Regions from separate parts of the Naumannella halotolerans genome, predicted to be linked through region 2. Evidence: riboswitches for the same ligand, from Rfam matches in the RefSeq annotation. Region 2 holds a riboswitch; the other holds the start of a gene.

Region 1 (5,122 bases), on a different contig from region 2:
GCGAGGCCGCGCTGCGTGAGGTGGACAAGCTCGAGCGCAGTTCGGACCAGACCCCGGAGGCCGGCTGGATCCGTACCTGGCTGGACACGATCCTGGACATGCCGTGGGGACAGACGACCACCGACAACACCGACATCGCCGCGGCGCGGGAGGTGCTGGATGCCGATCACCACGGTCTGGATGACGTGAAGGACCGGATGATCGAGTACCTGGCCGTTCGGTCGCGGCGGGCCGAGCGTGGGCTGCAGGTGGTCGGGGGGCGTGGCTCCGGTGCCGTCCTGGCGCTGGCCGGGCCGCCCGGTGTCGGCAAGACCTCCCTGGGGGAGTCGGTTGCCCGTGCCCTGGGCCGCAAGTTCGTCCGCGTCGCCCTGGGTGGAGTCCGGGACGAGGCCGAGATCCGCGGTCACCGGCGTACCTACGTCGGAGCCCTGCCGGGTCGGATCGTGCGTGCCATCAGCGAGGCGGGTTCGATGAATCCGGTGGTGCTGCTGGACGAGATCGACAAGGTGGGTTCGGACTACCGGGGTGACCCGTCCTCGGCGCTGCTGGAGGTCTTGGACCCGGCGCAGAACCACACCTTCCGCGACCACTACCTGGACGTCGATCTCGACCTGTCCGATGTGTTGTTCCTGGCCACGGCGAACGTGATAGAGAACATCCCCGAGCCGCTGCTGGACCGGATGGAACTGGTGACGATCGACGGTTACACCGAGGATGACAAGATCAACATCGCGCGTGACTTCTTGCTGCCGAAGCAGCGGGAACTGGCCGCACTCGATGCCGAGGAGGTGATCTTCACCGACGAGGCGTTGCGGGAGATCGCCGCCGACTACACCCGTGAACCCGGCGTGCGGCAGCTGGAAAGGCTGCTGGCCAAGGGATTGCGGAAGGCGGCGACGAAGATCGCTCAGGGCCGGGCGGAGGCAGCGATCACCATCGACCTGGGCAATCTGAAGGACTTCCTGGGGCGGCCACGGTTCACTCCGGAGTCCGACGAACGTACCGAGGTGCCCGGGGTTGCGACCGGTCTGGCCGTCACCGGACTGGGTGGCGACGTGCTGTTCATCGAGGCCAATGCCGTCGACGGCGAGCGAGGTCTCACCCTCACCGGTCAGTTGGGTGAGGTGATGAAGGAGTCGGCGCAGATCGCCCTGTCCTACGTCCGGGCGCACGCCGCCGAACTCGGCATCACCGACCCCGGTGTGCTGGACCGGCGGATCCACATCCACGTTCCGGCCGGTGCGATCCCCAAGGACGGGCCGAGCGCCGGTGTGACCATGGTGACCGCACTGGTCTCGATGGCCACCGGCCGTCGGGTCCGCAGTGATGTCGGGATGACCGGTGAGGTGACCTTGAACGGGCGGGTGTTGCCGATCGGCGGATTGAAGCAGAAGCTGCTCGCCGCCCAGCGCAACGGATTGCGCACGGTCTTCGCACCGAAGCGCAACGAACCCGACCTCGACGAGGTGCCGAGTGAGGTGCTGGAGGCGATCACCGTCGTCCCGTCCACCGATGTGGCCGAACTGGTCGCCGCGGCGTTGGAACCGGTGACCGAGTCGGCGCGGGCGGCAGCCTGATCATCTCGGGCTCGCCCCGGCCGTGAGGCCGGCGGAATCGATCGGCGAAGGGCCGGGATCCACCTCTGGTAGGTCCCGGCCCTTTCGTGCCTCTGGGTGCTGACGTAGGGTGTGGGGCAAGTGACACGGGGTGCGCCACGGTGCTGAGATCACACCCGTTGAACCTGATCTAGTTCGTACTAGCGAAGGGATGTCCGTATGCGCGACCATGCGCCCGCGACGACGCCGACCATTCACACCGAGCTGCTCGATCGGCTCCGATCGACCTCCCCACTGGTGCAGTCGATCACCAACACCGTGGTCACCAACTTCACCGCCAATGCATTGCTTGCACTCGGGGCTGCACCGGCGATGGTGGACATCCCGGGCGAGGCCGGGATGTTCGCCGGCCTCGCCGGTGGGGTGTTGATCAACCTGGGGACACCCCTGGCCGAGAACCGGGCCGCCGCCGTCGAGGCGGCCGCAGCCGCCGGTCGGGCCGGGACCCCATGGGTGCTCGACCCGGTGGCGGCCGGGGTGCTGCCGATCCGCACCGCACTGGCCGCCGAACTGGTGGCCGCCGGCCCGACCGTGATCCGCGGTAATGCCAGTGAGATCCTCGCCGCTGCCGGCGCCGGTGGTGGCGGGCGAGGAGTCGATTCGACGGCCGGGCCGGAAGCGGCACTGGATGCCGCCAGGGGACTTGCGGTCCGTACCGGTGGGGTGGTCGCGGTCAGCGGCCCGACCGATCTGGTCACCGACGGGAGCACCGTCGTCCGGGTGGCCAACGGGGACCGGTTGCTGACCCGGATCACCGGTGGGGGTTGCGCACTCGGGGCGGTGATGGCCGCCTTCCTGGCGGTGAGCGAGGAGACGACGGTGTTCGATGCGACCGTGACCGCGGTGGCCTGTTACACGATCGCCGCCGAACTGGCCGCCGAGCAGGCAGCAGGTCCGGGTTCGTTCGCGGTGGCATTCCTGGACCGGCTCGGCGATCTCACGGCGGACCAGGTGCGGCAGCGGGTGGTACTGGCATGAGCGTCGGCCAACCGGTGCCCGGCCGGGCTCGGGTGCCCGGACGGCTCGAGCTGCACCTGGTCACCGACACCGCCCAGTGTGGTGACCGCGGTGTGCTGGAGACCGTTCGGCGAGCCGTCGCCGGCGGTGTGAGCGTGCTGCAAATACGGGACAAGACCGCCTCGGCTCGCGAATTTCTCGACCTGGTGACCCGGATCGCAGACACCGTGGGTGACCGGGTACCGGTGCTGGTGAACGATCGGGTGGACATCTTCTGTGCCGCCCGGGAACAGCAGGCAGCCGTGGCCGGAGTCCACCTGGGACAGGACGACCTTCCCGCCGAGACGGCCAGGCGGATCCTCGGTGCCGAACCGATCATCGGGTTGACGGCAAGCTCCCGGGCACAGCTGGCGGCCGCGGATTCACTGCCAGGTGGCACCGTGGACTACCTCGGGGTGGGGGTGGTGCGGGCCACCGCCACCAAGCCCGACCACCCGCCGGAATTGGGTACCGACGGGTTCTCCAGACTCGCCGGCGCCACCGCACTGCCGTGCGTGGCGATCGGTGGAATCCGGTCCGAAGATCTGCCGGGGCTCCGTCGCGGCGGGGCCGCCGGTGTGGCTGTGGTCTCGGCGATCTGTGCCAGTGCCGACCCCGAAGGGTCCGCCCGTGCGCTGGCCGACCGATGGGAGAACGGGTGAGCGGCATCCCGCGGGTGTTGTCGATCGCCGGCTCCGATCCCAGTGGAGGGGCCGGGGTGCAGGGTGATCTGAAGAGCATCGCCGCCAACGGCGGGTACGCGATGGCGGCGATCAGTGCGCTCACCGCCCAGAACACCACCGGGGTCCGGGCCATCCACGTGCCACCACCGGAGTTCCTCAGCGCCCAGCTTGAGGCGATCAGCGACGACATCACCGTCGACGCGGTGAAGATCGGCATGCTCGGTACGGCAGCGGTCGCCCGCGTGGTGGGGGAATGGTTGGTCCGGCATCGGCCCCCGGTGGTCGTGCTGGACCCGGTGATGGTGGCCACCAGCGGGGACCGGCTGGTCGATGCCGATGCCGAGGACGCGGTCTCGGAGCTGATCACCCGGTCCGACCTGGTCACCCCGAACATCCCCGAACTGGCCGTCCTCACCGACGCTGCCCCGGCCCGTACCTTGGCCGAGGCACTGGAACAGGCCCACGGTCTTGCCGACCGGTCCGGGGTCCGGGTACTGGTCAAGGGCGGACACCTGCGGGGACTGGTGGTCACCGACGCGCTGCTCGACCGCGGAGTGGTCACCGAGTTCACCGGTGACCGGGTGCCGGGCAGCAACACCCATGGAACCGGGTGCGCGCTGTCCAGCGCACTGGCCACCCGGGTGGCCGCCCACGGTGACTGGGCGCTGGCGACCCAGCAGGCGAAGGACTGGCTGACCGCGGCGATCTCCGCCGGCCGGCAGCTGGCCGTGGGACACGGCAACGGTCCGGTGGATCATCTGGTGGGCCTGCGGGACGAACCGGCGCGGCCCGCCGGCCCCAGGGAAGCGACCGTCCGACCCCGATGACAGGCATCGCTGACCCGAGCCTCGATCCGGCCGCACGTACGGGCTGATCAGGACCGGAAGTGACGAGACCCCGCCGGCGACCATCCGGTCCCCGGCGGGGTCTCGTCCTGATTCCCGTGGCTCAGCCGATGTTCGGCTCCACCTGGGTGGTGTACAACTCCTCCAGGGTCGACTTCAACCCGGTCAGCGTCTCCTGCACATCGGCCTGCTCGTTCAGCACGGCCGCGGCGGCGTTGGCCATCTCCAGTTCCGCCCCGGGGACGAACACCCGGGCCCAGTCCTGGGAACGGGTGACCTCGAGCTGATCGATCGCGGTCTGGATCTGCGGGGTCTCGGCCAACAGGGTGGAGACATCGGCGTCGGTCTGCACCGGCATGTATCCGGTGGCGGCGGAGAACTTCACGGTGTTCTCCGGGTTGGTCAGGAAGCCGATCATCATCGCCGAGGCGAGCTGGTTGGCCGGATCGATCCCCGAGGGGATGCCCAGGCCGGCGCCACCGGTGGGGCAGACCGGAGTCTGCACCTGCGGTCCGCCGGGCAGGAAGCCGACCCCGACCTCGAACTTGTCACCGACGGTGTCCAGCAGACCGACCAACGAACCGGTGGACTCGATGGTCGCGCTGCAGCCCTCGGCGGCCAGGTCGTCAACCGCGGCCTGGCTGGCCACCGTGGCCCAGCCGTCCTTGATCGAGTTCTGCGCGAAGGTGATGGCCTCGACGGCCTGCGGGTTGTCGCAGATGATGTCGAAGGACTCCTCGGCCGACCAGCCGCTGCCGTACCCCCACAGCAGGTTCTGCAGGATCCAGCCCGCGTACCCGTCCAGGGCCGGGAACTCATAGGCCGAGACACCGGTGGCCTCCTTCAGCGCCGGTGCCCACTCGGCGAACTCCGCCCAGGTCTGCGGAGCACGATCCTCCAGCCCGGCGGCCTCCCAGTGCGCCTTGTTGTAGTAGAACAGCGGCGTCGAGCGGGCCCAGGGCAGCGCCCACTGGCCACCGTC
Region 2 (5,122 bases):
ATCGAGGACGAGCTGCTGCGCGGGCCGGCCGGGGACGACCAGGCGTACCTGCTCCGCAAGCCGGTGGGTTCGCTGCTCGGGATCATGCCGTGGAACTTCCCCTACTACCAGGTTGCGCGATTCGCCGCTCCGAACCTGGCCCTGGGGAACACGATCATCCTGAAGCACGCCCCGCAGTGTCCCCGGTCGGCGGCAATGATGGAGCAGATCTTCGTCGACGCCGGTTTGCCGGCCGATGCCTACATCAATGTCTATGCCACCAATGACCAGGTGTCCGAGGTCATCCTGCCCAGCCCGCTGAACCAGGGGGTCTCGCTGACCGGATCCGAGCGGGCCGGATCAGCTGTCGCCGCCGCGGCCGGGAAGAACCTGAAGAAGGTGGTGCTCGAACTCGGCGGCTCCGACCCCTTCGTCGTGCTGGACACCGATGACATCGACGCCACCGTCGAGACGATGTTCGGTACGCGAATGGGCAACAACGGCCAGGCCTGCAACTCGCCCAAGCGAATGATCATCATGGATGACATCTACGACGAGGTGGCGACCAAGATCGCCGAAAAGGCGAAGGCGCTGATCCCCGCCGACCCCTACGCCGATCCGGGCAAGCTGTCCCCGCTGTCCAGCATCTCGGCCGCCGAGCGGTTCGTCGGCCAGGTCGAGGAGACGGTGAAGGACGGGGCGACGGTGCTCGCCGGCGGGGAGCGGATCGAGGGCCCGGGTGCCTATGTGCAACCGGTCGTGCTGACCGATGTGAAGAAAGGCAATGCCGGCTACTACGATGAGCTGTTCGGCCCGGCCTTCATGTTGTTCCGGGTCGCCGACGACGACGAAGCCGTCACCCTGGCCAATGACACCCCCTTCGGGCTGGGGTCGGCGGTCTTCGCCACCGACCGCGGACGTGCGGAGAAGGTCGCCGACCGGCTGGAGGCCGGCATGGTGTACATCAACACCCCGGAGGCCTCCCGCGAGTTCCTGCCGTTCGGCGGGGTCAAGCGCTCCGGTATCGGTCGTGAACTGGGCCCGCTGGCCATGGACGAGTTCTGCAACAAGCAGATGGTCTACAAGAAGGCCTGACCGGATCAGATCCGACGCCGAGACCGCCTGCCCGCCCCGCACCGGAGGTGGGCAGGCGGATCACGGGAGGTTGAGCCCGGGTCAGTAGCCCTCGGGATTGCGCGGGGTGTACGGCGCCTCCAGCAGCGCCCTTTCGTCGTCGCTGAGTTCGATCGACAGTGAGGCGATGGCATCGTCCAGGTGCTGCGGTTTGGTGGCACCGATGATCGGTGCGGTGACGGCCGGCTGCTGGCGTACCCAGGCCAGCGCGATCTGGGCCATCGAGACCCCGCGTTCTGCCGCGATCGCCGCGACGGCCTCGACGATCGCCCGGTCGGCCTCGGCCGCCTGCTGGTACAGCCAGGCGGTCACGTCGTCGGTCTCGCTGCGGTGGGTGCTCTCACCCCAGGGGCGGGTCAGCTTGCCGCGGGCCAGCGGCGACCAGGGCAGTACGCCCACACCCTGGTCGAGGACGAACGGGTACATCTCCCGCTCCTCCTCCCGCTGGATCAGGTTGTACTGGTCCTGCATCGAGATGAACCGGGTCCAGCCACCGAGGTCGGCGGTGTACTGCAGCTTCGCGAACTGCCAGGTCGCCATGCTGGATGCGCCGAGATAGCGCACCTTGCCCGAGCGCACGATGTCGTCCAGCGTCTGCATCGTCTCCTCCACCGGCGTCTCGGGGTCGAAACGGTGGATCTGGTACAGGTCGATCTAATCGGTGCCGAGCCAGGTCAGCGAGGCGTCGACCGCCTGCAGCAGGTGTTTGCGCGACAGGCCCTTGCTGTAACCGTTCTCCTTCATCGGCATGTACACCTTGGTGGCGATCACCACATCCTCGCGATCGGCGAGCTCGGCCAGGGCACGGCCGGTGATCTCCTCACTCGAGCCGAGGGAGTACATGTCGGCGGTGTCGAAGGTGGTGATCCCGGCTGCCAGGGCACGTTCGAAGAACTGCCGCGAGTCGGCCTCCGGCATGCTCCACGGATGGGATCCGCGATCGGGCTGCCCGTAGCTCATACATCCGAGCACGATCGGGGAGACCTTCAATCCGGATGCGCCCAGCCGCTGCAGTTCCAAGGTGTCCTCTCCGGGATCCGACGGATCGGTGATCCTCGACGACCATTGTTCACCTCGGCCAGGGTGGGCAACACCCGGGTGGCCAACGTGGCGCCGGTCGGCGTACTCTGTGGGCAGTTCCACGGGGGTCCGGCACACCGGGCTGAGATTAGGGCTGAACGTCCTTGACCGTCGAACCTGATCCGGATCATGCCGGCGCAGGGAGAGAGCAACTCCTTGTGCCCTTCGAATGGAGGCACAGATGTCCACCAGGCCCACCCAGAGTCCCACCGATTCCTCGACCACCCGGGACCGACGACGTCCCACCTCCTACCGCTGGCGGGTGGTCGACATCGTGGTCGCCGCCGTACTCGGCGTCGCCACGGGTTTGATCTTCGTGGCCTGGAACGTCGTCGGCTACGCGTGGTTCACCGCCATGGACGCCCTGACCCCCGGCATCGGCGGCATCGCCGTCGGCATCTGGCTGCTCGGCGGCGTGCTCGGCGGGCTGATCATCCGCAAACCCGGCGCGGCGCTGTTCGTCGAACTGCTGGCCTCGGTGGTCTCCATGCTGCTGGGCAGCCAGTGGTCGATCGAGACCGTCTACTCCGGGATCGCCCAGGGTCTCGGTGCGGAGTTGATCTTCGCGATCTTCGCCTATCGTCGGTTCGGGCTGGTGGTCGCGGCGCTGGCCGGTATGGGTGCCGCGGCCGGCGCCTTCGTGCTGGAACTCTTCGTCTCCGGCAACCTGGCGAAGTCGCCGGAGTTCTTGGTGATCTACCTGGTCTGCCTGTTGATCTCCGGCGCGATCCTGGCCGGACTCATCGGTTGGCTGCTCACCAGGGCATTGGCCGCCACCGGGGTGCTGGACCGGTTCGCCGCCGGTCGGGAGGTACGCAAACTCTCATGATCATCAACCCGGTGCGCACCGCTGGAGGTTGCGCCACTCGATGAGTATTCGCGCCCATCAGGTACCCGGCACCCGCACCGGTGCCCGGATCGACCTCACCGACTGGGGCTGGCGGCACGGTTCCCGACGTCGCCCCGCCTTGGCCGGGGTGGACCTGCGGATCGAACCGGGGGAGCGGGTGCTGCTCCTGGGGCCTTCGGGGGCGGGCAAGTCGACCCTGCTGGCCGGCCTGGCCGGGGTGCTCGGCGGGCCCGACGAGGGGGAGGAGAGCGGTTCGATCCTGGTCGACGGGCAGCGACCCGATCCGGGAGCCGGGCGGACCGGGCTGGTCCTGCAGGATCCGCAGGCGAACACCATCCTCTCCCGGGTCGGGGATGACGTCGCCTTCGGTTGCGAGAACCTGGGCATCGAGCGCTCCGAGATCTGGCGTCGGGTGTCGGCGGCACTGGAGGCTGTCGGGCTCGACCTGCCGCTGGATCGTTCCACCGAGGCGTTGTCCGGCGGACAACGGCAGCGGCTCGCGCTGGCCGGGGTGCTGGCCATGCAGCCCGGTCTGCTGCTGCTCGACGAACCGACCGCGAACCTGGATCCCGACGGGGTGATCGAGGTACGCGATGCCGTCGACCGCCTGTTGGCCGATCGCTCTGCCACCCTGGTGGTGGTCGAGCACCGGGTGAGTACCTGGCTGCCGGTGGTCGATCGGATCGTCGTCCTCGAACCGGCCGGTGGGGTGATCGCCGAGGGGCCGCCGGATCGGGTGCTGGCCGCCGAGGGTGAACAGCTGGCCGCCCGCGGGGTCTGGGTGCCCGGAGTGCCGTTGTCGATCGACCGCCGACCCCGCTCGACAGCCTCCGGTGGCCCCGGCCGGGCGAACCCGGTGCCCTTGCTGCAGGCCACCGAGCTGGTGTCGGGACGCGATGGCGTGGGGGTGCACGACCCGGTCGAGGTGAGTCTCGACGCCGGCCGGTCGACCGTGATCACCGGGGTGAACGGTGCCGGCAAGTCCACCCTCGGTTTCACCCTGGCCGGGTTGTTGCCGCCGGTCGCCGGAACCGCCGTGGCCACCGCGCAGCTGCGTGCCGAAGGGGAGGTCGTCGACCGCTCCCGGACACGATGGTTCGAGCGCCGGCGCCCGATCGGTCCGGACCCGGCCCGCTGGCGGGCCCGGGAGCTGGCCACCCGGATCGGGGTGGTCTTCCAGCAGCCCGGCCACCAGTTCGTCACCGCCACGGTCTCGGACGAGATCGCCGTCGGCCTGCGGGCGGTGCGGACCGGACCGGAGGAGATCCGTACCCGGGTGGCGGAGTTGTTGGCCGAGCTGGGCCTGGAATCGCTGGCCGGGGCGAACCCGTTCACCCTCTCCGGCGGGGAGCAGCGCCGATTGTCGGTGGCCACCGTGCTCGCCACCGCTCCGCGGTTGATCCTGCTCGACGAACCGACCTTCGGTCAGGATCGGCTGACCTGGCAGTCGATGCTGCGGTTGATCATCGCGCTGGTGGACGGGCGCGGTTGCGCGGTGGTCTCGATCACCCATGATGCAGACCTGATCGACGTCCTCGGTGATCAGATCCTGCGGCTCGGACCCGCGGACGGTACGCCATGAGCGCCGCTGTCGCCGACACCGCGCCCCGGCGGACCTGGCCGGACACGGTGAACCCGGTCACCGGTTTCGTCGCCGCCGTGCTCTACACGATCCCGATGCTGACCACCATCGATGCAGTCAGTGCCGCGGTGGCCCTGGTCAGCTGGTTGATCTTGTTCGCCGTCGCCGGGATCGGCCCGCGGACGATCATCCGTCGCAGCTGGCCGTTGTTCATCGCTGCACCGGTGAGCGCGATCAGCATGCTGCTGTACGCCGCACCGGGCGGACAGGTGTATGCGCAGTTCCTGCTGGCGGTGATCAGCGACAACTCGATCGAACTGGCGCTGGCCATCGGACTACGGGTGCTGGCAGTGGGCGTACCGACCCTGGTCGCCCTCGGCGGTATCGACCCGACCCGGCTCGCCGACGCCCTCGGCCAGGTGGCCCGACTGCCTGCCCGGTTCGTGCTCGGGGCGCTGGCCGGGGTACGGCTGTTCGGTGTGCTCGGGGAGGACTGG

The links. A riboswitch is a leader RNA that binds a small molecule or an ion and turns the genes downstream of it on or off. The one in region 2 is predicted to bind thiamine pyrophosphate.
Region 1: linked by a shared signal. The riboswitch ahead of thiM (hydroxyethylthiazole kinase) and the one ahead of CLV29_RS11515 (ECF transporter S component) in region 2 are both predicted to bind thiamine pyrophosphate.

The regions. Positions count from the first base shown of each region.
Region 1 covers NZ_SOAW01000001.1:1,338,621-1,343,742, reverse strand. Annotated here, with positions in the region: gene lon (endopeptidase La) at 1-1,577, shown strand, start outside; TPP riboswitch at 1,694-1,785, shown strand; gene thiM (hydroxyethylthiazole kinase) at 1,776-2,594, shown strand; gene thiE (thiamine phosphate synthase) at 2,591-3,274, shown strand; gene thiD (bifunctional hydroxymethylpyrimidine kinase/phosphomethylpyrimidine kinase) at 3,271-4,122, shown strand; gene CLV29_RS06175 (ABC transporter substrate-binding protein) at 4,244-5,122, opposite strand, start outside.
Region 2 covers NZ_SOAW01000002.1:73,802-78,923, reverse strand. Annotated here, with positions in the region: gene CLV29_RS11525 (NAD-dependent succinate-semialdehyde dehydrogenase) at 1-1,074, shown strand, start outside; partial or broken gene CLV29_RS11520 (aldo/keto reductase) at 1,156-2,085, opposite strand; TPP riboswitch at 2,245-2,355, shown strand; gene CLV29_RS11515 (ECF transporter S component) at 2,375-3,022, shown strand; gene CLV29_RS11510 (ABC transporter ATP-binding protein) at 3,063-4,625, shown strand; gene CLV29_RS11505 (energy-coupling factor transporter transmembrane component T family protein) at 4,622-5,122, shown strand, end outside.